3 regions of the Cohnella boryungensis genome follow, and region 3 is predicted to be linked to each of the others. Evidence: riboswitches for the same ligand, from Rfam matches in the RefSeq annotation. Region 3 holds a riboswitch; each other region holds the start of a gene.
What was found. A riboswitch is a leader RNA that binds a small molecule or an ion and turns the genes downstream of it on or off. The one in region 3 is predicted to bind cyclic di-GMP.
Positions count from the first base shown of each region.

Region 1: it holds a riboswitch for cyclic di-GMP, as region 3 does, so the genes downstream of both, ACFO1S_RS17420 (fibronectin type III domain-containing protein) here and ACFO1S_RS09340 (flagellar assembly protein A) in region 3, are expected to answer to the same signal.
Region 2: it holds a riboswitch for cyclic di-GMP, as region 3 does, so the genes downstream of both, ACFO1S_RS04545 (transglutaminase-like domain-containing protein) here and ACFO1S_RS09340 (flagellar assembly protein A) in region 3, are expected to answer to the same signal.

Region 1 covers NZ_JBHSED010000036.1:98,016-108,049, reverse strand. Annotated here, with positions in the region: gene ACFO1S_RS17425 (fibronectin type III domain-containing protein) at 1-846, opposite strand, end outside; gene ACFO1S_RS17420 (fibronectin type III domain-containing protein) at 875-5,005, opposite strand; cyclic di-GMP riboswitch class I at 5,068-5,166, opposite strand; gene ACFO1S_RS17415 (ABC transporter permease) at 5,422-7,746, opposite strand; gene ACFO1S_RS17410 (ABC transporter ATP-binding protein) at 7,749-8,453, opposite strand; gene ACFO1S_RS17405 (GntR family transcriptional regulator) at 8,636-9,004, shown strand; gene ACFO1S_RS17400 (ATP-binding cassette domain-containing protein) at 9,012-9,881, shown strand; gene ACFO1S_RS17395 (hypothetical protein) at 9,883-10,034, shown strand, end outside.
Region 2 covers NZ_JBHSED010000005.1:6,621-16,654, reverse strand. Annotated here, with positions in the region: gene ACFO1S_RS04560 (nucleotide sugar dehydrogenase) at 1-1,068, opposite strand, end outside; gene ACFO1S_RS04555 (polysaccharide deacetylase family protein) at 1,091-2,536, opposite strand; gene ACFO1S_RS04550 (class D sortase) at 2,832-3,491, shown strand; gene ACFO1S_RS04545 (transglutaminase-like domain-containing protein) at 3,565-4,380, opposite strand; cyclic di-GMP riboswitch class I at 4,394-4,479, opposite strand; cyclic di-GMP riboswitch class I at 4,512-4,596, opposite strand; gene ACFO1S_RS04540 (SpaA isopeptide-forming pilin-related protein) at 4,697-9,205, opposite strand; gene ACFO1S_RS04535 (purine-nucleoside phosphorylase) at 9,485-10,034, opposite strand, start outside.
Region 3 covers NZ_JBHSED010000013.1:345,050-355,083, forward strand. Annotated here, with positions in the region: gene ACFO1S_RS09325 (carbohydrate ABC transporter permease) at 1-336, shown strand, start outside; gene ACFO1S_RS09330 (carbohydrate ABC transporter permease) at 336-1,166, shown strand; gene ACFO1S_RS09335 (HD-GYP domain-containing protein) at 1,276-2,250, opposite strand; gene ACFO1S_RS09340 (flagellar assembly protein A) at 2,335-4,173, opposite strand; cyclic di-GMP riboswitch class I at 4,249-4,335, opposite strand; gene ACFO1S_RS09345 (branched-chain amino acid aminotransferase) at 4,495-5,562, opposite strand; gene ACFO1S_RS09350 (LysR family transcriptional regulator) at 5,692-6,579, shown strand; gene ACFO1S_RS09355 (CAP domain-containing protein) at 6,649-7,380, opposite strand; gene ACFO1S_RS09360 (alpha/beta hydrolase) at 7,518-8,459, shown strand; gene rpiA (ribose 5-phosphate isomerase A) at 8,523-9,221, opposite strand; gene ACFO1S_RS09370 (Crp/Fnr family transcriptional regulator) at 9,427-9,957, shown strand; gene hmpA (NO-inducible flavohemoprotein) at 9,915-10,034, opposite strand, start outside.

The DNA.
Region 1 (10,034 bases), on a different contig from region 3:
ATAAACTAACCCTGAGTCATCCACAGTAAGTTCGATGTACTGTTTATTTCCTTGCTTTCTCAAAACCTGCTCTACAGACCTGAACGTTCCGTCAGCATCGATCAGCCAGGCCGGCAAAACAAATAGTTGATCGGTGGCCCATTCCGAATTAAACTCACCCTCTACTTCAAATGAAAAGGTTAATGGCGCACTTTTATCCTTCAGGATAAAAGTTTCCTTTACCCCCCCGCCAGTCACTCTTAACGTCACATCCGTCGATTCCCACACATTCACGTATGTCAATGTCTGTTGATCCGTCAAGTTTGCCATTGTCTTGTTTGCTCCGACCGGCTTGAACCAAAGTCGGTCCTGTCCCTTCTGAATACGATAGCCTTGCTGAAAATTTTTAGACAAGGAAACATTGAACGGAACCTGAAGAGCTTTGTATGAGGTATTGTCGTGGTCAACCGTCTTCTGACGATTTCGTTCGTTGTTCTTCATAATCGTTTGTTTGACTTCGCCGACGACTTCACGCGACAATGGCACATTCAGGTCCTGAATGTCCGCTTCGTCGATTAATGCGGGAATGATATCCTGCCAATTTCCATTCTGGTCTAGATAATGCTGCGGCTCCAATGTAGTTACCATCTGCTTCGAGCCGTTCTCCAGCAGATAGTGCTTCGTATTGGCCGTGCGCTCCTCCAGCAGTTCCTTCCTACCCGTATTATCATCAAGCCTAGTTGCTTCGGAGACTGTTGGTGCTTGCATATCTATGAGTTGTTCGGATGCATAGCTTGATTTAAGAGATAACGAGAGAATGAGAAATAAGGATATAAACAATGCTGGCAGCGTCTTTTGATACGACAAGCAAAATCCCCCTCCTGATGGTGAATCGCTACTCGACGAAGTATGTGATTGTTGATGGTTCATTGGACTTCGCTATAAACCGAATGATATTGACGTTCGTGCTCAGGGCATTCGAAATCCGGAAGACGATTTTCCCGTTCGCGATTTCGCTAACCCTTATATTCGTACCCTTGATTGGCCCCACCGTTAATTCGATCTCGGGCGTAGCCGCGCTCAGATCCTGAATTTCCAGTTCTTCCGGATTATACGTCACCGTAATAGTCCTTTCCGTCAGACCCGGTATGCTAGGAGCTACGATAACGAAGTTAAACATCGAACCTTGCCCAACGTTTACCGTCAGTTCGGGAATGGTACGAGGTTTAATCTTGTTCGACCATGGGCTTGAGCCGACCGCATTCGATGCTCTAACACGATAGACGTGCATCGTATTCGGAACAAGATCCCGATGGATAAAGCTTGTCCCAGTTATCCCGGTGATGATCCGCCCGTCGAGTTCGAGATCATAGCTCAAGCTTCCCGGCGATGCGTCCCATTTCAGTTCGATATCATGCGTATTGGCAACCGCTCTGAAGCGCGTAGGCGTAACAGGCGAAGTCACTTGAGTGCTAAGCTTGCTCCAATCGCTCCAATCGCCGAGATCGTTGCCGCTCTTGGCGCGCACCCGATACGAATGGACAGTGTTGGGCAGCAAATTGCGATGAATGTATGTCGTCGCCGTACCCACGTTCACGATGAGCGTGTCCGCCTCGATATCATAACCGGTCGCACCCGGAACGGCTTCCCACTCCACAGTGATTTCGGAACTGGTCGCATACAGCCCTGTTATTACAGGCGTGCCTAACTGCGTAGCCTTCATTAACGCAGCGCTCCAAGGGCCAGGGACGGAGCCGCTTTTCGCCCTGACCCGATACGCATGCCAGGAATAGGGAAGCAGCCCTTTATGCAAATACGCTGTAACGTTACCGACGTCGATGACCGCGCCGTCTACCATAAGCTCATAGGTTGTCGCGCCAGGCACGATTGTCCAAGAGAGAGCGATCGCCGTCTTCGATAGGGCTTGAGCACCCAATACCGGTACATCCAGACCGGTTGTTGCAATCAGGAGCTCGCTCCATGGCCCAACCCCCGCGTTACCAATCGCCCGAACCCGGTAAGTATGCTCCGTGAACGGCTTCAACCCGGCGTGTACGTAGGTCGTGCTTAGGCCGTTCGGAATAACTTTGCCGTCTGCTTCAACCTCATAGCCTATCGAGCCGACTACCGGATCCCAAGAAAGCGTAATCTCATTGCTGGTTGATACTGCGTGCAAGTTCAAGGGCACGCCGGACAATGTCGCATACGTAACCGCCTCGCTCCAATTGCCGACGACGGAATGATGCCTCGCACGTACTCTGTACGTATGCTCCGTGTTAGCTTCCAGTCCCGAATGATTGTATTTCGTACTTGTTCCAACTTCGACCGCTACTCCGTCGACCTCTAAATCATAGGAGGTAGCATCTGTTACTTCGTCCCATTCGAGATGAATATGGTCGCCGGCAACGCTCCTTGCGTGCAAGTTGCGCGGAACAGACGGAAGCGTAACCGCTTGAACTGCCTCGCTCCATCCGCTCGATCCTTCGCTATTATTGGAACGAACGCGGTAAGAATGGATCGTGTTCGGCTGCAAATTCGCATGCAAATACTTTGTATCCGCAAGACCTCCCACGATTGTGCCGTCAACCTCAATGTTGTAGCTATCCGCACCGGAAACCGCATCCCAGCTCACGGCGATGGAAGTATCCGTCGCTATGGTATACAATGCGCCTGTCGCTCCGGGCAGAGTTGACTTGACCATGATGGAGCTCCACTTTCCGGGACCGCTGGTATTATGCGCCCGAATTCTGAACGTACGCTGTATGTTCGGATCTAGGTTTAATTCTGTATATGTCGTAAGGTTGCCATTATTGATAATCGTGTTATAGGTTTCAACCTCATATCCGGCAGCCCCTGTCACTTCATCCCATGTTAACGTCACGGAGTTACTTGTCGATTGAAGCAGTATATTGGCTGGTACATCCGGTAACGTCCACACCTCTTGCAGAATCGACCAAACTCCTTTAATATCGCCGTTGATCGCTCTGACTCTATACTTATGCAAAGTGCCCGGTTCCAGCGGAGCGTGGGTATAGGCGGCTTGGTTGCCCAACGAGTAGATGATCCCATCTACCTCTAACTCGTAATCGGTCGCATTGAAGGCGGTCGTCCATGCGATATTCACGAGGTTCTCCGTCGCGGTCGCCGTCAGCATCGGCATCGCGAACGGCGACAATTGGCTCTGCGGCACGACCTCCTTCGTCCCGGACTCGCTGGCCCAATTCAAGATCGCTTGAGGCTGTCCCCCGCGATTGGCATATTCGAGACGAAGGTCATAATCGACTCCGGCTTCAAGCGCAAGCGATCCGGAATACTTGCCGTTCCCCGTTGCCTCCCATTTGTCTATAAGAAGCACGCCGTTCACCCACAGCTTGACCCCGCCGCGAACATCCATTTCGAATTCGTACATCTCGGTGAAATAAGGAGTAATTTGCCCCGTCCATCTCACCGACATATTGCCGTCGTTAAGACCAGGCTTGGCAATCGGCAGTTTGTTGCTCACATTTACGTTCTCGTCCACCACGATGAATAGATCGCCAGTCAAATTCGGTTCAGTATAATACTCTGCGAGCAATCCGTTGACCCTGTAATGCAATTTCGTTTGGCCGACCACGCTGGTGCCGGTGGCGATGGTCGGTTTCTGATTCGCCGTGATGCTGCCGCCGATCGCAACGACGCCTCCGGTCTGAATGCTCAAATGATTATTAACGTGAATATCGTCGCGAATGAATACATCGCCTGTGCTTACTCTGATGTTCGCCGTTTGGTTATTCGATACCAAACTGCCAACGAGCATTTCCTGTGCAATGGTCATATCTACCTGGGTGTTAATATGCATACTGTCGGCAACAAGAAGCCGATCGGCCTGGACGTTCAATTGGCCGTTGTTATAGATAAGACTTCCCGCTATAAAATCGCCTGCCACTCGCACAGCGGAATTGTTATTCAAATGAAGCGAACCCCCGACCCATATATCCCCTTTTTCGGCTGCTGCCGGTTGATCGGGTGCATTCAGGTGCAGCGTCAGATTCGTATTCGCGTTCAGATTTCCCTTAACCGCCAACGTTCCGTATACGGTAAGAGTTAGATTCCGGTTCGTATTCAAACCGTCCAAGATAAGAAAGACTGGCTTGGATGGCGAGCCAAACGTCGCGGAAGCATCCAGATTCAGATGCCCCGCTTTCATCACGACGTATTCGTTCGGACTGCGGAGAATCGCCGATTCCAGGTCGCTGGCATTGCAACCCGCACAGGATTCGGCCTGTTGCTCCATCGTAGCAATTCGTTGTTCCATTACCGATATTTGTTCATTCATATAGTTATCAATAGCCTGACCCAGCTCTTTCACTCTGACGGACGGAATGGCATTGTGTTCATTGCGTTGCGAGCCGGACAAAATAATCTTGTCTCCGGGCACCTTGTTTATCTCCGCAGGCAACCCGATATAAGGCAACGGCGTCGGACGATTAGCCAGAACGTCCTTCGTGATCTCTATCGTATGGATGAAGGCCGAAGGGCTAGCTTGATCTCCCTTCAGGGTTAATCTGCCGTCGTTCAATTGAACGCGCTTCTTCACTTTGTCCAGTCCGCCGGCCGGGAGCTCGGCGTGATCCCAGAACGTCACATTCTCTACCTGGAGCGTAGTGGTACTGCCATACACGGCATGGCCTACGCTGATTTCTACCTCATAGCTGCCAGCAGGCAATGCAATTTCCCATTGCCCTCCGGCTTGTATGCCGATAGCTGAATCCAGCAACGAAGAACCGTATACGGCCTCATTGACCGAATAGGGAGTATGATCGAAGTTCCATCCGTACGTGTATCCGTTCCGTTCTCCGTAAGGTTCCCCGTAATCGGGTATGTACGCACCCGTTGCAGGGGCTAATGGCGACCTGAACTGAATGCTGACATCCGGCGATGCGGACGATGCATAAGTCGGAGAACTCCATAATAAAGGAACGATGAATTCTACAAGCAAGACGAAACATAATACCTTAGCCAATCTGGATACGAATCGAATTTCCATTTCATAATTCCCCTTTTATGGTTGAAATAGGACATTGGAGAAAAAATAAAAAGACCACTAGAGCAGGCAACCCGGCTGCCATAGCAATCAGTCTTTCGACCGATGCCTAAGGTCCGTGGCTTTGCGTCCCTGTCTTTCGAACAGGTTTGCCTTTTTCAGTTCAAATGGCCTTGATTAAAAGGTTGATTTAGTATACTTAGGAATATTTACCCTCTCAGAAATTCGACATTTTCCACGTTTCTCCTTTTTGTATCTTCTAAATTATTCTGTATTCTGAGACTAAAGTTATAAAATGTGTTGCCTTAGGACATAATTTCAAATAAAAAAGGGGTTAAGCACACGAAATGGCTTAATCCCCTTAAGTCCTATAAGGATTCATTCTTCAGAAATATCAAGCTACTCCCTCAATTCCCCCACTATTCCACACTCTTCAAAGACTCGATCATATTGATTTTCGTTACTTTTCTTCTTAGCAATAAGCTAGACAGAATGGTAAGCATGAAGGCTAGACTAACCGAGACCGCAAGTACGAATATATTTAATTTATCCGGGATTTGTTGATGGGTACTAGACAGTGCCTGAACAACAAAGCTGTATACATAGCCGCTTATCGGCAAAGCCGCAATTACCGCAAAGGCGGTCAGGATGAGGTTTTCCGTAAATATAAGCCTGTTTATTTTATATTTTTGATAGCCTAGTACTTTAAGGGTTGCAAGCTCGCGATTCCTTTCATATATGTTAATGGAAGAGATCGTATAGATCGCGCCAAAAGAGAGAACGACGGCACTGACGATAAACATGATAAATATGAAGCTGTTTTGCTTCAAAATATATTGAGCTGTTTTCTTAAGGTAATTCTTATCTGATATCGTATCTACATATTGATCTTGTTCAAAGAAGCTGCGAACGCTTATAAGATCTGTAGAGCTATTGGCTTCGACTACAAGCGAGGTTGGACTGTACTCCAGCCCAAAGCTCTCCAAATAATCGGGGGTGACGTAGAACGACGGATTCGAATACTGTGTCGTTATTTTTAATACCTTCATATCTACCGTTTTATTTTTAAGCTCCGGCGACGTGAACTTTAATTGGATGGTATCCCCTTCTCTAATCCGATAATTGTCGGCGTAAGATTGGGGGACTAGCACGCCATTATCCGCCAAAGCGATCCTGTTCTCCTTGTCATCGAAGAAATGAATGAGATTGTTTTCTTTTTCCGTAACGACTAAGGTAGCATTTTCTTTCTCATCCTCGTGGATGAACTCAACAGGAAAGGTGGATAAAGAATAACGATTTTTAATCCCGGAGGGGACTTCTGCCGTATCAGAAGAGGCTCCGATCTTATAATCTACTCTTAAATCATAGGTATATACGTCTTCAACTTGGTCAGCTACTTTCTGCAAGGAGGTTTGTGTGCCAAAAGCGGTTATGATTAAAACCGTGCTTACAGCAACGCCAACTGAGCTCGCTAAAGCTTTCTGTTTGTTCAGGAATATATTTCTCAGAATCAGCTTGTAGCTGTAGGAAATCGCACTCCAAATCCCCGGAACTCTTTCTATGAATAGCTTTTTCGTCTTCTTTGGCGGTTTGGGACGCATCGCCTGTGCCGCACGTTCCTTTAATAGGGCTCTCCCGCTTAAGTAACAGGATAGCATTCCAAAAACACTCGAGAAAAGGATGGGGGGAATGATCGATAACCAAGACAGCGTGAATTGAATGCCGGGCAGAGAGTAGGCTTTTGCATTCGATGCGGTGACTAACGGCACAAATACAAATTCGGCAATTACAAATCCCAGGATGGAGCCGATAATACTTACGAGCACGGGGTATCCCATGTAATGAAGCATGATGCTTCTGTTGTGTACACCCAAAGCCTTCATAATACCCACTTGATTTCTTTGAGAATCGATTATCCTCGACATGGCGAGGAATAAAATAATCGCTTCGATCAAGAAGAGAACGAACGGGATAACCTTACTCATCAAGCCATTATTGTGTATCGTTGCCTTGATCTGAGCATAACTGAAGGTGCGTTCCTTGCTCACCTGGCTTAAATAAGGAAGTTGCTTGGACTGCTCTTCAATGGATTTGCCTAAGCTGTCGATATCGTAGCCTTCTTGCGCATCAATCATGATTTCATTGTAGGAAGAGACGTCCAGGATTTCAGTTAGAGATTCTTCGGCAATATAAGCGACTCCGTAGGTTTTATGGTCTTGTATTTCATTCTTTTTGGTATGCTCAACATTCTCGCCCAAGCCGCTAATTGTAAATGTAAAATCTCTTCCGTTCGCACTTACGGGGATTGGATCGCCGACCCGATACTGATGCTCTTTAGCATAATGGGAGTCTAATAAGATTTCCCCCTGTATAGACGGGATACTCCCCTCGATAATAGCAGGCGTATTGATTTCATTATTTGCAGGAATCGAATGAATTTGTAAGGTCGCTTTATCCTCTCCGAAGGATTGTGCGGCATCGAAGGTATAGCGCCCTTCTATTTTATTGATGCCTTTTATTTCACTGAAACCGGCCACATCCTGTTTCGAGATTTGACTGTAATAGACATTCAAGTCGCTTAAATTATGTTCCTTGAAGTACCCCTTCGTATAAGCGCTAAGATTATCGCTCAAAGTGACGAGCCCCGCATAGAAAAAAGCTCCGACTGCGACAACCAATACAAAGGCCATAAATTGCCCTGCAGATTGTTTAATATCCCTAAATAGTTTTATTAATAATTTCATGCTCACCACTCAATCCCTTCGACGCTTTGCTTTTCCTCATTCACCGTAACGCTTTCGATTTTGCCGCTTTTCACCCTAATCACCTTATCAGCCATAGGAGCAATTGCCGAATTATGGGTGACCAACACAACGCACTTTTTCGTTTCCCTATTCAGATCCTGAAGAAGCTTCAAGACGGATTTGCCAGTCACATAATCCAAAGCTCCGGTAGGTTCGTCACAGAGTAAGAGCAAAGGATCTTTGGCAACCGCTCTGGCGATGGCCACTCTTTGCTGCTCTCCTCCCGAGAGCTGGGATGGGAAGTTTTTGATCCGATGCTGTAAGCCGACCTTATGCAGAACATCTTCAGCATCCAGATGGTTCTTACACACCTCCGTGGCAAACTCGACATTTTCCAGAGCGTTTAGATTCGGAATCAAGTTGTAAAATTGAAAGACAAAGCCCACTTTCTCGCCGCGATATGCGGTTAATTTGTTTTCGCTTAGCTTTGTTATTTCTTGATTACCGACGAATACTTGACCCGAAGTCGCCGTATCCATACCGCCAAGGATGTTCAGAATCGTACTTTTACCCGCGCCGCTTGCCCCCAAAATAACGACAAATTCCCCCTCCGAAATCGTAAAATCTACGCCGCCCAGCGCCTTAATAGGCACTTCCCCGATTTTGTATTCTTTCGTTACGTTTTTGAATTCGATTAAATTGGTCACTTCACGCATCTCCCTATATCGTTTTTTTAACTCTGGAAGTCCTTATTAGCCAATCCTATTCACACTTGGCATGCTAGTATGTTACTATTGTAGTATACTGTAATGCGTACTGAATTAAATGTCAACAGCCGAAATATGGTATGCTAGATGGGTAACATACCTAGATGATGAATGGTGAGGTAATGAACATCACATTCGACGATAAGCAACCGATCTTTCAACAGGTCGCTTACCTAATTGAGGACGATATTCTGAACGGCACTTTCCGCGTGGACGAGCAGGTTCTTTCCGTGGCGCAGTTTTCCCAGACCTTCCAAATCAATCCTGCGACCGTCGTGAAGGGGATCGGTCTGCTCGTCAACGAGGGTATCCTGTACAAAAAAAGAGGACTGGGCATGTACGTCGCGACTGATGCGAAACAGAAGATTCAGGTGAAGCGCAAGGATCGTTTCTACAACGAGCTGTTGTCCGATTTGTTGAATGAAGCCGACAAGCTCGGGCTGACAACCGACAACATCATGGACATGATCAAGCAGTTGAGAAAGGAATGAACGTGCCGTGAGCATCGTATTGACTTGCAGCAATCTAAACAAAAAATACGGCCAATCCTACGCCTTGCGGAATCTGGATCTGCAGTTGGAGGAAAACGTCATATACGGCTTGCTCGGGCGCAACGGCGCCGGCAAAACGACCTTGCTTAACGTGATCGCAGGCGGAATCCTCCCGAACGACGGCACAATCGAGGTAAGGGGAAAAAAGCTGGGCAGAGGAGAGCTTCCGAAGGATTTCTGTTATATGCGCGAGAAAAACAAATCCTTCGGAGGAGCGCGGATTATCGAGGTTTTGCAGATTGCTGCGAGTTTTCATCCTAACTGGGACTGGACGTTCGCTCATGAGCTGCTCAAATCGTTTCAGCTCGATCCGCAAAAAAAAATCAGGCAGCTTTCAAGAGGCATGGAGTCGCTCGTAGGCAATCTCATCGGTCTGGCCAGTCGGGCGCCGCTGACCTTGTACGACGAGCCGGTGCTCGGACTCGATGTGTTGATGCGGGAACGATTTTACAAGGCGCTTCTGGAGGATTACGCCCATTACCCCCGCACGATTTTGCTGTCTACGCATTTGATAGACGAAATCGCCCCAGTCGCGGAGAAGGTATATATCCTTGAAGCCGGCTCCCTCCTGCTTCATGATGAGATAGAACAGATACATATGAAAGCTCATCTGATCCGGGGAAATTCGGAAGCGGTGGCTTCGTTAACAGCCGGTAAGCGAGTATTACATACGGAATCCTATGGCCGCGGCACACTTGCCGCAATTTACGATAAGTTGGACGATCGGGACAGGCAACGGGCTCGCGAGATGGACATTTCGATTGAAAATCTAACGCTTCAGAAGCTATTCTCGTATTTAATCGGAGGAGGTCATTGAATTGGGGGCATTGGCCGTTCATTTAAAGGCAACCTATTTGCAAACGAGGGTGTACATCTGGTGCGTAATTATTCTTATCCTGCTTGGAAATCTGGCACAATTTATTGTTAGTCTCAATATAGACAACAGCCAAAATACCCGCCTTTCGGACGG
Region 2 (10,034 bases), on a different contig from region 3:
AACAATTGGCGTTACCCCGTAATCCTTCAATTCTTGAATGATATCCGTAACCTTTGTGTTGCGAATGTCCGCGCAGTTTTCCTTATACGCCAATCCGAGGAAGCCGATTCTTGCGCTTGATGCGTCGATCTTCAGCTTAACAAGCGTCTTGATGATGTTCTGGGCAACATATTTGCCCATCCCGTCATTGATATGTCTTCCGGCTAGGATGATTCTGGAACGGTAGCCGGCGTCTTCGGCCTTGTAAGTCAAGTAGTAAGGATCAATTCCGATGCAGTGCCCGCCGACCAGACCCGGCTTATAGGGAAGGAAGTTCCATTTGGTACCGGCCGCCTGAAGTACGGCTTTCGTTGGGATCCCCATCTGGTTAAACAGCATCGACAGCTCGTTCATGAACGCAATATTGATGTCTCGTTGCGCATTTTCGATCACCTTGGCCGCTTCAGCAACTTTGATGCTTTCAGCCCGATAGACACCGGCCTCGATGATAAGCTCGTAGACTCTCGCAATTGTATTGAGTGTATCCTCATCCATACCGGAAACGATCTTCACGATATTTTCCAGTCGATGCTCCCGATCTCCGGGATTGATTCGTTCAGGCGAGTAGCCCACCTTGAAGTCAATTCCGCAGCGTAGACCCGACTCCGCCTCCAAAATCGGAATGCAAAGCTCCTCCGTCACTCCGGGATATACGGTGGATTCGAAAACCACGATCGATCCTGCCCTTAGCTTGCCGCCAACAATTCGGCTTGCACTCTCGACAAAGTGCAAATCCGGCACATTGCCTCTTTGAATCGGTGTCGGAACGGCCACGATGAAAAAACGAGCCTTCTCCAGCTCTTCTGTCTCCGACGTAAAAAATGCCGTGCTGTTTCTTACCGCCGCATCGCCGATATCACCGGTCAGGTCAATTCCCTGGCGATATCCTTCGATTTTTTTCGTGTTCAAGTCGAACCCGATGACTTCCGCTCGTCTGGCGAAAGCGACTGCAAGAGGCAATCCGACGTAACCAAGGCCAACGACCGCGATCGGATCCAGCCGATCAGCAATCCGCTCATATAAGTCCATATCAACTTCACCCATTTCTCCGCTATTCCTTCAAACCGATAAGATCCGCCATTTTCACAAAGGTAAAGCCTTTCTGCTTTAATCGCTTGATTGCGATCGGCAAGGCTTCTATCGTATGAATATCGTCTAGCATATGGAGCAGGATAACACTTCCGTTCTCGGTCTGCTTCATGATTTTGTTGACGATATCCTCGGCGCTGTTTCGAACATCCCAGTCAAATGTAGTAACATCATATAAAGCAATATCGGGATAGCCGATTGCGGCTATGACCTTCGCGGTTGTATCGTCGATCTCCCCCGTAGGCGGACGGAAAAGCGTTGTCGGCTTTTGCTGAATTGCTTCTGTAATGACATGATGCGCTTTGACGACATCCTCTTGAAGCTCTTGAGGCGTAAGTGTCGTCACGACTGGGTGAGAATAGGAGTGATTCGCGACGTCGTGCCCTTCCTCGATCATCGCTCTTGCCAGATTCGGATTGCCCTCGACTCCCTTGGCTCTCAGGAAAAATGTAGCCTTAACATCATTCTCCGCGAGAATGTCCAATATTTTCGTAATGGTATAATCTGTCCCCCAGTCATCGAAGGTCAGCGTAATTTTCTTCTCATCCGTTACCACATCGTAGATAAGATTGTACTTCTCGTTGGTGTAGTCCATATTCATTCTGATATCGTCGTAACCTGCGATCTGCTCCAGCGGCTTGCGCTCGCCGCCATGAGCTATCAATTCACTTAACGGAATGAGCGCATAACCGACATCCTTGGCAGCTTGTGCAACAATCGGGATCTCCTCGACAAGATCGCTGTTCTCCTCGGTGTCGATCGTAATAATTCCGCCGCGAGTTATGTATTTCCTTACGAAAGATAGCTTGTCTGCATCCGTCTCCCCCTGCCAATTGTGCAGGAACAGACTGTATACGACTACCGCCTCCATTCCCGTCTGGGCGGCCGCAAGCCTGACGTCGTCGGTATAATCCCCCGATCTGGTGCGCAAATAACGGGGCAGCTTCCCGGTTTCCTTCTTGATAATCTCATTGCTGAGCTGAATTTCCTTGTGAATTTGCGTGTAGCTAAGCTTCGACATGTCCAGTCGGCTTAATGTGTTGTTTTCAATCTCATGACCCCTGGATACGATGAATTGTGCGATATCCGGCTCTTCCGCCACGCGCATGCCCGGTACGAAAAAGGTAGCCTTAATGTTGAACTTGTCCAACTCATCCAGCAGTTTCTCCATCGTCTGCTTATCGGCCATTCCGTTAAAGGTAAGCGACAATTCCTTGCGGGCCGTGTATACGTAGGGGAGAACCTTGCTCATTGGGCCCTCGTAGCGAACGACTTCTGACTGGTTGCCAGCTTGCTCGTCCCCCTTCTTCTCCCCTCCAAAAAAGCCGCAGCCCGTAAGCATAGTCAATGATAGGCACACAACGATGCTCTTTCGGCAATATTTGCGAACGATTGACGATATTCTCATGAGAAAAAATACCCCTTTTCCAAAAAGCCAATCAAGATAATACAAAAGACCCATTAAACTAGTCTATGGGAACTATAGTTGAGTATATCGGTTCTGATCCAATATAACTATAGGTCTGAAACAAAAATAGTTTAACAAGACGCGCTGAACAAATTCTGTACAGCCGCCACGCATTATTTCTTACAAAGCCTATGTATAGTTTTTGTTCAGCTGCTACGAGTATTATTTCATGGATGAACCTCCCTGCATAGAAATACGTATATGGTAAATTATTGAAATGATACGGAGGAATAAAATGAAATTCAAAATCTTTGCCTATGTGTTAATTGTCGCAGGCGTTATTCTGCTTGCGTTCCCTTCAGTTCGTGAATATATTTACGATCGGGAGCAGCAGCAGCTTCTCGATTCTCTGGAGCAAAGCCCTGAACGGGCAGCCAAACAAACAAAAATACGCTCGGAGTACGACCGGCTCTCGGCTGTCTTCGACGGTAGCGCGGCAGGACAAGCGGCCGTCGCGAACGTTCCTGCGAATGCGGAAGAAGAGGAGACCGTCGACGAAGGCGCCATCGCCATTATTCAGATCGACAAGATCGATCTGAAGCTGCCCGTGCTGGAGGGCGCTACGATGCAGAATATGAAAGTCGGCGCCGGTCATCTCAAGGAAACGGCCGCGATCGGCGAAGTCGGCAATTCGGCCATCGCCGCACACAGGGCACGCACTACAGGCCGTCTCTTCAATCGTCTAAACGAAATGGAAATCGGAGATCGAATCGACATTCGGCTTAAAGACGGCAAAGCCGCTTATACCGTAACGGAAATCAAGGTCGTGGAGCCGACTGATCTTTCCGTATTGGAAAGCGACGGAAAGGATGCCATGCTTACGTTAATTACTTGCGAGCCGCTAGTTAACCCCACCCACAGATTGATCGTTCATGCCGTCAAAACCGAAGAATAGCTCATCTTTCATGAAACAAAAAGCCGGGATCAGAAAACGATCCCGGCTTTATTATTGCTATCATCCTAGCAGATTAATAGTATTTGATTGCATCATAATCGCTCGATTTTTTCTCGAAAGTTATTTTTTTGTTCCCTTTGGCGAGTCCTGCATCTACCGTCGTATCGACGATGACCCATTTGCCGTCCAGATAAATTTCGTTCCAAGCGTGATATTCGTCAACCAGCTTGCTGTTTCCCATGGCCAGCTTGGCTGGAATGCCGGAGCTGCGCAGCATTGCCGCATATAGCGTAGCATATCCGTAACAAATTGCTTTTCCCGATTTGAGCGTCGCGTCAATATCCGGTACATAATCTGAGGTTACGGTTCGTGCCAGCTCCTTGTCGTAACGAACGCTTTCGACGATGTAATTGTAGATGAGCTTAGCCTTCTGTTCATCCGATTCAATGCCGCGCGTTAATTCCTTCGCCTTGGCCTGGGCCTTGTCAGCGTCCTGCCAGTCGAGATTGAGCACTGAATTGAGGTAGACATCGGTAACCTTCGCTACCTTCACGGCGACTTTCTCCGAAAGAATGGCCCGATACTTATTGCCGCTGACATTCTCCAAGACGGCAATTTCGTATTCCCCGTCTCCCATCTGAGTAGGCAACCAGAACGTCCGTCCAGCCTGGTTCGGAGTCAAGGTGTATGTATAGCTTGCAGAGCCTTTTGTTACCTTGGCTTTCACGATTGCATCCGTCTTGCCCAACCGAATGCCGATCGAGCCTTTCTCTACAGCCGATTTATCGAGCTCAGCGCTCGTCTTTCCCGCATTCGCGGATGCCAGTGTTGGTAGTGCGGCCAGTAAAACCATCGCGGCCAATAACATTCTGCCTGTTTTTCTCAACATCGGGAAAACCCCTTTCGGTAGCTGGCTGCCATCTTCCGAGGAAGAAAAGGCCCTTTAGCTTTGCGTCCCTGCCTTTCAGCAGGTTTGCCGTTATCGTGAAGCTTTCGTATAAAACAAAAAAAGCCTAGACTTTCGGTAGCTGGCTGCCATCCTTCAAGAAGGGAAGGCCCTCTAGCTTTGCGTCCCTGCCTTTCGACAGGTTTGCCATTTATCGAGCTTGCTTTTCTATTAAAAGAATACCCCAAAAAGGCTCAAAATGCAAGGAAAAACCTGCCGAATCTCGGCAGGTTTCATAGATTTTTCTCTCTAATTTGGTTTATTTTTTGGAAGGAAACAATCTCTTGCGGTTGAGGAAGACGATCCCCAAGAGTACGAGACCTACGCCTGAAAGCTGCAGAGGCAGCGGGCTGTCTTCGCCTGTCTTAGGCAAGGTTTTGGCAGGAGATTTGCCGTCCGTGTCGACACCGCCGCGCGGCACGTCCTCGACATCGATCTCCACCAAGATTTCCTCTTCATTGCCGTCTTTGTCGATCACTTTAATTGTGAAGGAATCCTTGCCCTTATAGCCTTTGTCTGGCGTATAAGTCCACTTTCCGTCAGGCGTGACGGTTACTTTCCCATGCTCCGGCTGTTTGACAACCGTTGTTTTTCCGCCTTCCGGCACATCGACTTCGCCTTTAACCGGAGTGTCGATTGGCGTTTTTTCTTCAATTTCCTTGGACGGCGTTGGACTTGGCGTCGGCTCTGGGCTCGGCGTCGGTTCCGGACTTGATGTCGGTTCCGGGCTCGGCGTCGGCTCTGGGCTCGGCGTCGGTGTCGGTGTCGGTTCCGGGCTCGGAGATGGGCTCGGAGATGGTCCTGGTCCCGGATCTACCGGACCCGGAGTTCCACCGCCAGATATTCTGACGTTTGTTTTCTCAACGAGAACAGTTGTGGTTTGAGTTTTCTTAATCTCAAACTCAACCGGCGTCTTATCTAAATGGTAGCCGTTCGGCGCAAAGGTTTCGACCAACCGATACTTATTGACCGGCAGGTCCGGAAGGAACAGCTCGCCGTTCGCATCGGTCGTTAGCATGGACACATCGATGCCCGTTACAACTTCGTATACGAAGTTCATATTCGTATCCAGTTGCGTGGTTTGTGCTCTCAGCTCGAAGATCGCGCCTGGAAGAGCCAGTGTTTTGTTGTCATTGTACTTCGTTAATTTTACTGAGCGATCATTTTCCTTGTTCTCAATGATCACCATCGTTGTAGGCTGGTGAACGGAGACTTCCGTTTCGGCTTTCTCGATCACGTAGCCGTCCGCTTTTGTCTCTACCAACGTGTAGAGGCCGTAAGGCAGGTTTGTAAATTCGATGACGCCGTTGACATCCGTCGTTCCTTGATCGATCACAGCGTTCGTAGAATCACGAAGCTCGAATTCGATCCCGGACAATAGCGTGTTATGATCCTTGGCATCGACCTTGGTGAGAACCAGCTTGCCGCCGGTGCCCTGAACGTTTGTCTTGTTCAGCTTGACGATCTCAGTTTGGTTGGCCACAATCGTAAACGGAATCGGCGTTGCGTCCAATTCATAGAAGGTCGGAGCAGCCGTCTCGACCAAGGTATAATTGCCTGCCGGAAGATCGCCTTTCGCGATTCTACCGTCATCCCCCGTCGTCAGCACGTCAACGACATGATTACCGGAATCACGTAGCTCGAACGTCGCTCCCTTTAATTTTTTCGCTGCATTGGCAGCGTCCACCTTAACCAGCTCGAAGCCTTGGCGAATGACTTTGTTCACAATATTGAACGATACTGCAGGGTCCTGAAACAGAATGCTTTTGCCTGTTCCCGTCCCGTAATCCGGATCGATCAAGTATCCGCTTGGCGCCGACACTTCTTTAAGCTTGTAAGGCAATCCGCTCGTATTTTTGTTATAACGATAGTTTCTAGATGTTTCCGCTTCTCCGTTTGCATCGGTAACCAGCGTCTCTAGAAGGGTCGTCCCGCTCGAATTGTAGAGCTCAAATTTAACGCCGGCCAGCGGCTGATTCAAATCGTCCGTCTTGACGATCTTCAATTTCCCGCTACCGGTGGATGCTCCGCCACCAGCGCCAGCCAATACAACTTCAACGCCTTGCTGGTTGCCGCTGCCGATGACCGAAGAGGAATGTCCTGCAAACTCTACCTTGTTTTTGATCCGATCGCCACTATCGGCATTAATAAACGATTTGTACTCCAGAATGTAAGCCGTTTTAACAACGTTCGTGAACGTGATCGTAAAGGTATTCCCGGTTACCGTTAAATCGTACTCGGCACTATCAACCAAGCCACCCTTAACCGAAACGTTGCCCGAGTTGTCATCCGGCAATACAGTCTTGTAGAGTTTTAACGTATCCGCCAGCAGAATTTGATTGTCAGACAGCGTATCCGTCACAACCGAACCGGCTGCAATATAGGATTGGCTCGGATTTAGGGTAACCCTCCAGGAAGCAAGATCGGATTGACCTTCTTGAGTGCCCGTTTTGGTAACATACTCGCCACCATGCGCAGGCGTCACTGTAGCCGATTTTTCAAACAGGTAAGGCAATGTCGTACCGTTTTGCAAAGACGCATTGTTGGAGTAGTTACCTACAATCGGGTATGGCACATCCAGTGTCGTCTTGTATTCAATGCGATAAGCATTCGGGCCAATGTTGCCCAGCCTCAGTTCAAAGCCCTTGCGATCCGAATTCAACTGGAATTGTCCAGGAGTGATCGTAACCAGAGCCCCGAGTGTCGTAGCGTTATTCGATTCATTCAGCACGAGCTTGTTGACCTTCAGAGAGCCGTCTACGAAATCCTGGTTGCCCGTATAGGAATCTCTGATGATCGCTTCTTGAATATCGTGCAGATTGTAGTTGACGTCGATCGTCCAGGTAATCGTTTTGTCTGCAGCGCTGTATTCGCCCTTTTTGTTGCCGTTATTGAGCGTATAACTCTGTGGAACGACTTCCGCTTCTTTCATGATCGGAGTCTGAGCAACTCCGCCTTCCGTCCAGTCGATGGTCGCTTCGTTCTTATACACATTGCCTGTCGGCATGCCTCTTGTAGGATCAAACGTAGTCGTAAAAGTAATCACATGCTCTTTAGTAATTGTCACGCCTGGGTTCAGCTTGATCTTAAAGCCGCTCTCGTAATTGAGATCTCCCGTGTTGGGTTCGATTACAAATTGGGCGGCATCAGGACCGGTTACGTTGAAGGTAGTCGGGTCCAGCTTCATATGCCTTCCCGTGTAGTCGTCCGCAATGACGATATCCGCCATCGCCTTCTCATCCTTGTTTATGACAAGCTTCCATTCAATTGTCTTGTCCTTGAAGTTTTCCACGCTTACGCTTTTGTCGAAAATGACTTCTTTAATGTCCTTAGAGCCGCTTTTAGGTGTAGTGTTGGCCATTTCTACTGTGTTGGACACCGTTTCGTCCTTGTAAATACGATCTTGGGCTTGCGTCTTGTATTCGATATCGTAGGCCTTCGTAATCGGACCGTTGAAATGCAGGTTAAACCCGCCGTCGAAATCCGTCCCCAGTCCGGTCAGCGTGTAATTCGCCGGATCGACGACGCTTCCGCGCGTGCCATGACCGCTGCTGTCGATCAGCACTTCGTAGACGGTTACTATGCCGTCGACGACCTTCTGCGGAGTCTTATTGGCCGCATCGAAGGTATCTTTAACCCATGCGTTCGTTTGGGTTATTGCCTGCTGATTGTAGTTGTATTGAATATTCCAGGTGATCGTCTGCGTCTTCGAATCATACGCGCTGTCTTGTCCCGACTTGTTCAGCGGCTCGTTAAAGCTGATCGTCGCTTTGCCGATATCGCTTTGCTGCGGAACATTGTCTCCAGTCAGCTTGACCGCATTCGCGAACTCGACGTTCTTGAACGGCGCCGATGTCGGCGCTTTAACAGCCGTCGTATACGTGACCCGGAACGCCTTGTCGATATTGCCCAGATTAACCGGAAACGCTGCCGCCGTCGTACACGGCGCTGCTGCATCCACCTTCACCGTGCCGTCCAATTGGACTTCGAGCGGGCAAATCTGAATGTTGCCTTGCAGTGTCAGCTCGGGCGGAAGAGTATCCGTGAGCACCGCGTTCTGGATCGTTTTTTCTCCTTGGTTGAAATCGACCGTCCATACGATTTCATCCGAGTTGAAGTTATTTTTATTGGCTTGCGCCGTTTTCTTGAGCTTGTCCATAGCCGTATTGGCGAAGTTGACATCAATTATCCCTTGTCCGACGGAAGAGAAATTAATCTTTTGCTCCGTGCTACCTCCCATGTTAACCTTGTCGAAAAACACCCAAACATAGAAGCTGCCGCTCAACTGCTGGCCCAGAATACTATCGTTGAATGTAAAGGTAACCTTCCTGTCCGTCCCTACTTCGTATTCGCCAACACCACCGGTCAGCAACCCCGTCATTTTGCCCGGGATTGCGAACTCAGCCGGAAGGTTGAACGTATAGGTGGCACCATCGGTGTAAGAATGCGTGTCGTTGGGAAGTCCCCAGTCGAATACGATCGCAACCCGATTATTGATATTTGGCCGAATGTTCTGCAATTCGTTACCTCTTGTCTCAATGCTCCCATCGCTCTTTACTTCAGGTTCCTGATCATAAAGCTTCGCGCTTGTAATCAACGTTTCCGTAATTTCCTGACCGGCAATGCTCATTAGACTCATGCCAGGATCCCCGTATACGCTGTCTGTTACGCCGCCTTCTGCCCGGGTGAGCGAAGAAGAAGAGATCACGATGCTGAGCATTAATACAAACGCAAAAAACAAATAGAGCGGCTTTCTCAACTGTTTCATCTTACGAATTTCACCTCATCATTTTTAGTCAACGTCGGCGCGGTTATCGCGCTCAACTTTTTTCCGAAATTATGCGCTATGTCCCTCGCGGCTCGGCCTCCCCTATCGTGAATATCACAGCAAGATGTCTTACGCCAAGGATGATATGCCACGCTATCATATCATTGAGAAATGAACACATTCTGAAAAATAAAGCCAAGCTGTATCCCATGCAATTGCGACAACAAAAAAGAAGCCCGCACCCGAGGGGCAAGCTTCTTCCAAATGACAGACCTTGTTTTATATTTTCGTAATTACCGTCAGAACGAGCGACAAGAACTGTTCTTTCACGCGTTCCGTCGTCTCCATCACTTCTTCATGGGATAGCGGCTGGTCAAGTATTCCCGCCGCCGCGTTGCTAATGCACGAAATCCCGAGCACCTCGATCCCCGAATGCCGCGCCACGATGACCTCGGATACAGTGGACATGCCTACCGCGTCGGCGCCAAGCGTTCTGAACATGCGAATTTCGGCCGGCGTCTCGTAATTTGGGCCGAGCAGCCCTACGTACACGCCCTCCTTCAGCTCGAAGCCCAGCTCCTTGGCGGTTTCCTTGGCAATGCCGCGAAGCCGCTTGCTGTAGGCTTCCGACATGTCGGGGAAGCGCACGCCCAACGCGTTGTCGTTAGGACCGACGAGCGGATTTTTTCCCGTGAAGTTGATATGGTCGGAGATCAGCATCAGATTGCCCGCCGCGAAGTCCAGATTGATGCCGCCGGCGGCATTCGTAACCAGAAGCGTCGTTACGCCCAAAGCCTTCATGACCCTGACCGGCAAAGCCGTGCGTTCA
Region 3 (10,034 bases):
GTGCCGGAGGATCTGAAGGAAGCGGCGACCGTCGACGGCGCAGGGCCGCTTCGCAGATTTTTCAGCATTACGCTTCCGCTGCTGGCGCCGTCCATTACCATCTCCGTGTTCATGGCGCTTACGAACTCGATCAAAGTATTCGACGTCATCCTGTCGCTGACCGGAGGAGGCCCCGGCGGAACGACCTACAGCGTCGCTTACGATATTTACCGGGACACGTTCCAGAACAACATGTATGGATACGGCACGGCTAAAGCGCTTATTCTGTTCGTGGCGGTACTGATCGTCACTATAGTTCAACTGACCCTCTTCAAGAGAAGGGAGATTGAAGCCTGATGAAAAGCAACAAGGCGGGACGGATCGTCCTCGAAATCGTAATGGTGCTTCTCTCGCTCCTGTTCCTGTATCCGTTGTTCCTGGCCATTAACAACTCGCTTAAAAACTTCGGAGAAGTCATGAGCGATGTCATCGCCCTGCCCAAGCAGCTGGCCTTCGAAAATTATTCTTACGTCTGGTCTTTCATCAACTACCCTCGGCTGTTTCTGAACAATACGATTATTACGGTCGTCGGACTCGTCGGTATCGTGCTGGTTTCTTCTATTGCCGCTTACAAGCTGTCTCGAACGAAGAGCCGCACGAGCACGATTATTTATTTCCTGTGCATCATGCCCATGCTCATTCCCTTCCAATCGATCATGCTGACAGTGCTGCAATTGGCGAAGGACATCCACTTGAACAACAGCACATGGGGACTCGGCCTCCTGTACTGGGGCTTCGGCGCTCCATTGGCCGTCTTCATCTATCACGGTTTCGTGAAGGGCATTCCGAAGGAGATCGACGAAAGCGCGACGATCGATGGCGCTTCCGGTTTCCGATTGTTCTTCAGCGTGATCTTCCCGCTGCTGAAATCCGTTACGACAACGATCATTATCATCGACGTGATGTGGATCTGGAACGACTTCCTGCTCCCGCTCCTCATGGTCAACGGCTCGCCGTCCACGAAGACGCTCACGCTTGCCGCCTATACCTTCGTAGGGCAATATACGTCGGACTGGCAATATGCCATGACGGCCATGGTGATGGCTGTGCTGCCTTCCATCGTCGTATTCATTCTGCTGCAGAAATATATCGTCAAAGGCGTAGTCGCGGGAGCGGTCAAGGGCTGATCTTCGCCCTCCCGCTCGTGGTATGGCTGCCCAAGCAAACAAAAACAGGTCGCGTTCAAGGGAAGCACTGCTCCTTGACGCGACCTGTTTCGTTATATCTATCTTCGGGCTATTCGGCCACAATCTTGTCCAGATTGATGTCCTGGAGCTTGCTCAAATCGATGTATTCGCCCGCCACCTCCACGATGGGGCGAACAGGATCCTGAGCGCTTACCATGACGATTTTCCCCTCTCTCCCATCGGACAACACGACCGTATTGCCGATCAGCATATCCATAATCCTCTTGAGGAAGCTTAGCGTAATGGCTGGCTCAAGCGATCCGTACACGTTAGCCGCCAATTCCTTCAGCACCTGATAAAGCGGGAGCGGACTCTTGTAGACCCGCTTGGACACCATGGCATGGAAGACGTCGGCCACGGCGACGATCTTGCTGTACACGTCGATCTGGTCCGCCTTCAGACCGAACGGATAACCGCTGCCGTCCTCGCGCTCATGATGCTGAAGCGCCACGTAGGCATGGCGTTCGGGCAAGCCCTCCGAGTTTTTCAGAATCTCGAAGCCGTGAAGCGTGTGCTCCTTCACGATGGCGAACTCCTCCTCCGTCAACCTCCCCGGCTTGTTGAGAATCGCGCCGGGAATTCGCGATTTTCCGATATCGTGAAGGAAGCCCGCCGTCATCAGCTCCAGCGTTTGCTTGTCGTTCAGGCCCCGCGCTTTGCCGATCAGCTTGGACAGCAGAGCTACAGCGATGCTGTGCCGATAGACATACTCGTCGTGAACCTCGAGATAGAAGAGAATCTGATTCAAATTCGGATGATTGCTCATGAACAGAATGACGGGAATGATCTTGCTCTGCACATCCTCATACGGAATTCGATCCGTTTGCTTGGCGAACATGAACAGCTCCCGAACCTCCCGGATGGTCGATTCCACAAGATGGACAAGCGAAACCGGTTCAACATCCTGATCGGACAACGCTACCCCTTGCCGATTCAGCAATTGAACCTCCTTATCCGTCAGCACCCGCATGATCGGAACGATCAGAGTTCCCTGGTCGTTATATATATTTTTGTTAACTCGCATTCCTATGTACGATTTCTGTCGCGAAAGCGGCATGTCCACCCCACCAAGCACTGTTCGTTATGCGAAATTTGTTCTCTCGGCCTTCTATTCATTCCTCTTGAGCATCTGAATGTCGAAGGTGGTTTGATCGATGGGCTCGAATATATCCTTGCAGTATTTTCCGATGCACACTCTGCCCGAGTACATCTTCGTTACCTGAATCTTACGCTTGGCCTTAAGGATGGAGTTCGCCCCCGTCTGCCCGCCAATGATTTTCGCTTGAATGCTGTCCCCGGCTTCCAGACGGGAGCCTCTGCAGATCGAATGGCTTGAGTGAAACACGATGTTCCGGGCCGAGAACAGCTCGCACAGCAGCACCCCGTCGCGATGAACCACGATGTCACCGTTCGACTTCAGCTGGCTGTTCTGGCTTTGGCTGATACTGATCTCCACGTTCTCCTCCTGCATTCTCGCCACCTCTTTATGGGTATCCTGCAGCAAGGCGAGAAAGCTCTGCACGTACTCATAGGTGGCCGATTCTATCAGTTGGGTAGGCTGCGAGAATATAAGCGACAATTCCTTAAGCCTCTCGTATTCCGCCTGCTTGATGTGCTGAATGTTGGAGATTACGACATGAAGCTCTTTAATGGCCGGAACGATCTCTTTCATCTTCGTTTCCAGAAGAAGCTGGACGATCTGCCCATAGCGTACGCTCTGTCTCTTGGCCTCCAAGGCTTGCTCCAGCATTCTGGAAGCGGACAGCAGCTTCTCGATGTAGTCGCACAGCAGCTTCGACGTATGATAGAGCCGATTGAACAGTACGCCGAAATAGCCGGAATACAGCTTGCTGGCAATGGCGTTGCCCCTTACGTTGATGCTTCCGGTAGCCGTTATCGTCGAATTATAGACATTGCCGTACACATAGACGTTGCCCAGCGATTCGATGATCATATTATCCGTAACGTCGCCGTAAACGAGCACGTCTCCCGAGAAGACGATGTTCCCGGTCGCAATGTCCACATTGCCGGAAATGACGTAAGCGGTCGACACGTCGAAGGTTTTGATTTTGCCGCCGGTCACTCTCGGCCTTCCTTGCGCTTTGGCGATGACGACTCCGTCAGGCGTCAGCTCCACATTCGGCTTTCCCATGATGAAGATGTCCTTCGGCGGAGTAGGCAGCGACAGATTGCCGAGCACATCGTAGCCTGCGGTGCCTTCCTGCATCGGAATTTTTCGCGCCATGACCTCGCCCTTCTGGACCGTGGGAATACGCAGATGGTTACGATAATCGATCGAGCCCTCAACCTCGAAAAACTCGCTCGTCACCTGCTGAGGAAAGTAAATCTCCAGGCGGGCATCCTGGCCCTCCACCGGCTCCTTGCCGCTGGCTACGACAATCGGTTTGTATGTCGGCTCCAGCAGCTCCTGCTGGATGGCGGCGAACTCGATTCTCGCTTTAATCGACATCGCTTCCAGCTTGGACACGACATCCGCTAGCTGCACTGTCTTCAGCACCAGATTCTCGTCATCCTGCGCCCTAACGATTACCCGCTGAGCGGGTCCCGCATCCACGAGCGTAGTCGCATAGCGCTCTCTCGCATGCACGAGCAAGTAAGCGAACAGCTTGTCCTCGCTGATCGTAATCTCAAACAAAGGCTGCTCCTCGACCTTCCAGGTTACCCGATCGGTCGCCTTCACCGGAGATTCCCAAAGCACTTCCTCATCGTTGACATACAGCTTAACCGGGCTCATCGGGTAGATAATGGCGTATTCTCCGCCCCCCGTCGGGTCTTGAACCGAAATCTGCTGATTGCGAATGCGAATGGATCCGTCCTGCTTGAGAGGCGGATCTGCGGGCTCTTCCTCCGAAGAATCGTCGTCGCGATCAATGTTCAATTGATGAATCAACGTACGCAGCTCTGACTCGGTTATCTGTTTCTTCAAAATCTACACCTCTCGAAAAGCAAGCTGGGACCAATAAAAAAGACACCCTCCGAATGGAAGATGCCTAACGCCCCATTCGGTAGCTTGGCGACCATAGAACTTCAGTTCCTTAGGCCCATAGCTTTGCGTCCCTTTCTTTCAAAAGGTTTGCCTTTTCGTGCATGCGTCTCGTTGTTGTGTCAATCAAATTGTTTATTTATATAGTCAACCATGTCTTTATGCATAAACGATCCGATTTAATTATAAGACTATGGTCTTACTTTTATCAAGAAGTTTATCGATAAATGTCATTTCCTCCGCGATCGGCTCGAATGAACGATTCTACAGCTTAAGCAGCCAGCCGAACGGATCCTCGACGGCCCCGCGTTGAACCCCCGTCACGAAGCCGTACAGCTTCGCGGCCAGCGGCCCTGTCTGTCCGCCGTTCAGGATAAGTCTCTCGCCCTGCCAATTCAACTCGCCGACAGGCGAGATGACCGCGGCCGTTCCTGTGCCGAAGGCTTCCTCCAGCGTGCCGTTGCGGTAGGCTTCGACAAGCTCGTCGATCGAGATGGCTCTCTCTTCCACCTCAATGTTCCAGTATTTCAATAATTGAATGACCGAGTCGCGCGTCACGCCGTCCAGAATGCTGCCGCTTAACGCCGGCGTCACGACCTTGTCCGCGAGCTTGAAGAAGACGTTCATGCTGCCGACTTCTTCTATATACTTGCGATGAACCCCGTCCAGCCAGAGCACCTGGGAATAGCCCTTGTCGGACGCTTCCTCCTGCGCCTTAAGTCCCGAAGCGTAATTGCCGCCCGTCTTGGCGTTGCCCACCCCTCCGGGAACGGCCCGCACATATTGGGGCTCCACATAAATGCTGACCGGATTAATCCCCTCGCGGTAATATGCGCCCACCGGAGACATAATGATCATAAACAAGTATTTCTCCGAGGGAGAAACCCCGAGCGCGGCCTGGGTCGAGATCACAAAAGGCCGAATGTACAGAGACGTTCCTTCCTCTGTCGGTATCCACGATTCGTCGATGGTTACGAGCTGCTTCAACGCTTCCAGGGCCAATCCCTCGTCTATAGCCGGGATGCTCAGGCGGTCGTTAGAGCGATTGAGCCTTTGCAGATTCTTGAAGGGACGGAAGAGAGCCACCTTGCCCTCGGCATCCTTATACGCCTTCATCCCTTCGAATACCGTCTGTCCGTAATGGAACACTTTAGCGGCCGGGTCCAGCGAGATCGGCTGATACGGAACGATTCTGGCGTCGTGCCATCCCTCTCCGTCATCGTACTCCACGATAAACATATGGTCGGTAAAATACTTGCCGAAGCCCAGCTGGGAGAAATCCGGCTTCTGCTTAAGAGCGCTCGTCCGCTCGATCGAGATGGAATAACTCATTTCAACATCTTCTCCTTTAATAATAGCCCGCTGTGTATATAGTTGAATGATACCAAAGCGTTAAGTATATTGATAATATCTGTTTTGTCGGTTATCTATACCTTTTAGGTATAAGAGGAGGGTGCAAACATGGATATGCGACAGCTGCGTTATTTCTTGGCCATCGCCAGCGAAGGGCAGATTACACGCGCCGCAAAGCAGCTCAACATGGAGCAGCCCCCGCTCAGCAGGCAGCTCAGGCTCATCGAGCAGGAGCTCGGCGTCGTGCTGTTCGACCGCAACGGCAAGCAACTGCAGTTAACCCAGGCGGGAGAGCTATTGCGCCAAAGGGCGATCACGCTGCTGAATCAATTCGACGAGACGGTAACTTACGTTCAGGAGCTCGGAGAAGGCGTACAGGGCGTGCTTTCCATCGGAGCGGTCGTATCCTGCGTCTCGCTGCTTCCGCCGGTTCTACGCCGATTCACGGAGAAGTATCCTCAAGTGACCTTCAAAATCCAGGAAGGAGATCACTTCCTGTTGGGCGAACTTATGGAGAACCGCGATCTGGAGCTCATCGTAACCCGTCTTCCCTTCCAGTCAGACTTTCATTCCGAGCACTATTCCGTTCTCCCCTTGCCGTCCGATCCTTTCGTTGCGCTCCTTCCGTCAGAATGGACCCAAGGCGAGCATGAGGAAATGACGCTGCAGCAGCTTGCGCAGCTCCCCTTCCTCACCTTAAAGACGGACAGAACGACCGGAATGCACAATCAGGTGTTCCACGAATTCAAGCAGCTTGGTCTGGAGCCTAGAATTATTAGCGAATGCTCCAGCGTCGCAATCGCTATCTCCCTGGTGTCCGCCGGGATCGGGGCGGCGATTCTGCCCAAATCGGTTGTGAGCGTCTTCGCTCCGCCGAACCTTACGCAAGTCAACATCGCCAATGCTGCGATTGAGAGCGAGGTCGGGCTGGTCTGGCTCAAAAATCGGCATCTCTCCAAAAGCGCGCGTCACTTTCTGGAGCTGTTCACCGCGTAATTCGCGCGCAAGCGCGCAGGGATGACCGTAACCCGCAACGGTTTACGAACATCCCCGCGCACTGCCTGCTTATTTCGAAATAAACTGCTGCGTCCAGCAAGGCTGTCCGTTATTCGCCACGTAACCTACACCCAGGTGCGTATAAGCCCCGTTCAGGATATTGGCGCGGTGCCCCGGGGAATTCATCCAGGCTTGCACTACCTCCTGCGGGGACGGCTGGCCTTTGGCTATATTCTCGCCTGCGGATTGATATTGCACCCCGAAGCTCCGCATCATAGCGAACGGATCGCCGTATGTGGGGGAATTGTGGGAGAAGTATCCGTTGACGGCCATGTCCTGGGACTTGGCTCTAGCCGAACGATTCAGACTAGAGTCGTCGCCTGCGCAGGGCTGCAAGCCTGCCTTCTGCCGTTCCGCATTCGTCAGTCTCAGCACCTCCTGCTCATAGCCGGTCATACTCTCGTTTGCCGGAAGATTTACCTCTTGTCCCTGCGGGATTTGCGTATTCCCTCCCGCTCCGGGCGCCGCCGGTTGGCCCGCATTCGGATTGCCGCCGCCGGTTCGCTGCAGATCCGGGTTGGCCCGCAGCAGTTCGTCGAGATTCAGGTGGTATCTGTCCGCGATCTCCTGAAGCGATTCATTGCTCTTGGCGACATACTTGTTCGCAGGCAGCGTAGTCTCGATCGCGCTTGTCTGCATGGATGAGGACCTCAGGGGCATCGGCTGCGTCTTCATGTTGAGCGATTGATGTCCGCAAGCGGTCACGAGCAGGATACACAGAGCAAGAAACAGTTTTTTCATGGGGAACCTCCTTAGTCTAAGCTCAAGCTTACTTTCCCCGTTCCATGCGCAAAGCATCCAATCCGTTCGATTCGCAATGCCGAAACCGGCGGATGGCCTATACCCTGCCATGAAAAAAGCTAAGGAGGTTCCCCTAAATGAAAATTTCTTTCTACCTCGCCTGGTTTGTCGCATTCGCTCTGGCGAACGTCGGATGCGGCAACGCTTCGAGCCCCGATGCGGCTCCCTCAGTCTCCTCGCCGTCCACTCCACCCACTCCGGCGCCTGCTTCCACAAGCTCGCAAATCGAGCATGCCTATTTTCGCAGCGACACCTTGGGACGGGAAGTCGGAATCACCGTATATCTTCCACCGGGATACAAGGAGGAAGCCCTCGCTCGCTACCCTGTCGTGTATTTATTCTACGGCTATGGCGGAAATCAGGATGCTTGGTTCAGCGGACTGCATCTGGACCAGACGGCCGATCGTCTTATCCGCGATGGAACGATTCGTCCCCTCATTATTGTATGTCCGGACTATGGCAACAGCTTCGGCGTAAATACGGCGCCTGGAGAAGGCGTAGACCCTGGAGGCGTGGATATCGGGCCGTATGAGGATTATTTCATTCAGGAAGTCATTCCCTATGTCGATGCGAATTATCGAACCGATGCCGTCAAGGCCGGAAGATCGATCGGAGGCGCATCGATGGGCGGATTCGCCGCCCTGCATCTCGGCTTCCGGCATCCCGAGCTATTCGGCAAGATCGGCGCGCACAGCGCGGCTATCTGGGACGGCACTTCCAGCGATCTATATACCGATCAGCGCGATTGGCTGTACCCGAGCGAGACGTTGCGAGACGCGCGCGATCCGTTCCGGCTTGCGAAGAAGACCGAGCTCGGCGATGTTCGGGTTTATCTGGATGCCGGAGCGAACGATCCGTTGACCAGGGTGGACTATGCGCTTTACGAGCAGCTGCGAGACCGTAATGTCGATGCTCTGTGGGTGCCGAATGCCGGAGGGCACGATCCCTCCTACTGGTCCGGTCAGCTTTCTAATTATTTGATGTTCTACGCCGATGCAACGGCGAACGAATCGGATTGACCAACGCAAAGAAACGGCTGCTTACACAGCAGCCGTTTCTTTGCGTATTGCGTCGGTTCAGGTTCAAGTTGTTAAAACCTCGAAGTTATAGTTCATGAACAATCCGGATTCGACAACGCCAGGAATCGACTTGACTTCCTTCTCGAAGCCGTCGGCAATCTGGGCGAAGCGCACGTCCAGAATCAGATTGCCCGCCTCGGTAATGACCGGGCCATCCTTGGATACCGCCATTCTCAGCGTCACCTCGCGCGCGCCCAGCTTGGCCAATTCCGTCTCGACGAGGTGCAGCGCACGCGGATCGACTTCAATCGGAGCCGCGAATTTCTCGCCCAGAAACGAGACGAACTTCGAGGAGTCTACAAGAATGTAGTTTTCCGGTGCGCTCTTCATGACGAGCTTCTCCGCGAACATCGCGCCGCCTCTTCCCTTGATCAGGTTTTTCTTCGGATCTACCTCGTCGGCGCCGTCGAAATACCAGTCGGGTCTCGCGTTCAGAAGCGTAGAGGTCGGAAGCCCCATAATCGAGCAGGTCAACGACACCTCGTGAGATGTCGGGATCGCTGTCACGCGCAGCTTCTGCTCCTTGACCTTCTGGCTGATCGCAAGCAGCGCAAGGTATGAAGTAGAGCCGGAGCCGACGCCGATCACGTCTCCGTCCTTCACGCGTTCGGCGATTTTGGCCGCAACCGCTTCCTTCTGCTCTCTATTGGATATTTCCTTCGTCCACTGCAATGTCGTCGCGATTTTATTTTCCCAGATCATGACCAAACCCCGCTTCGATAAAATGTGAAAGCTCGACTGTACAGACTGCTTCTAATTATAGCATGTTTGACCGAAGCCGTCTCAGCCGTCAGCGCGCCGGGGTGTTCGATTGATTGTATCTTAACTGCTATAATGGGCAAAGAAAAAGCGAACAGCCCGCAGCGCGGGCAGTCGCTTGAACGTCACAGAAGAAAGGCGGGCTCGCGTGATTCTGCATCGAGGAGAAATTTTGTTTCGCCAGGGCGACATAGGATCGCTTTACCGCGTCAGGAGCGGCCTGCTCAAGATTATCCGTCTTCATGAGGATGGCACGCCAACGTTGATGAATATCATCGTGCCGGATGAAGTCATTCCCCATCATTCGCTGATCAGTCCGAATCCGAATCACGGAACAGCCGTCGCGCTTACCACCTGCGAGATTGAGCCGATCTCGGGAGCAACATGGTATCGGGAATTGGAGCAGAGCCCCGAGCGCTACCGCTCAATTGCATTGCTCCTCCAGGACAAGCTGCGAATGATGCAGAAGCGTATCGACCAATTGACGGAAGTGTCGCCCGCCGACAAGCTAAGCAAGCTTCAAGGCTGGTTTCGCGCTTACTTCCCGGATATTCCCCTGAAGGAACTGCTTACTCAGGATGAAATCGCTCAGTTTATTGGACTGCGCCGCGAGACGGTGAATCGGCTGCTACGCGCTCAAGCCGTCTCCAATGAACCGGCAGGCCCGAAAAACTCATAACGGATATCCTGCTCCGCAGCGCCCCACTCCTTCAAGGAACGGTAAATGGCTTTCATGAACGGAACCGGACCGCAGAA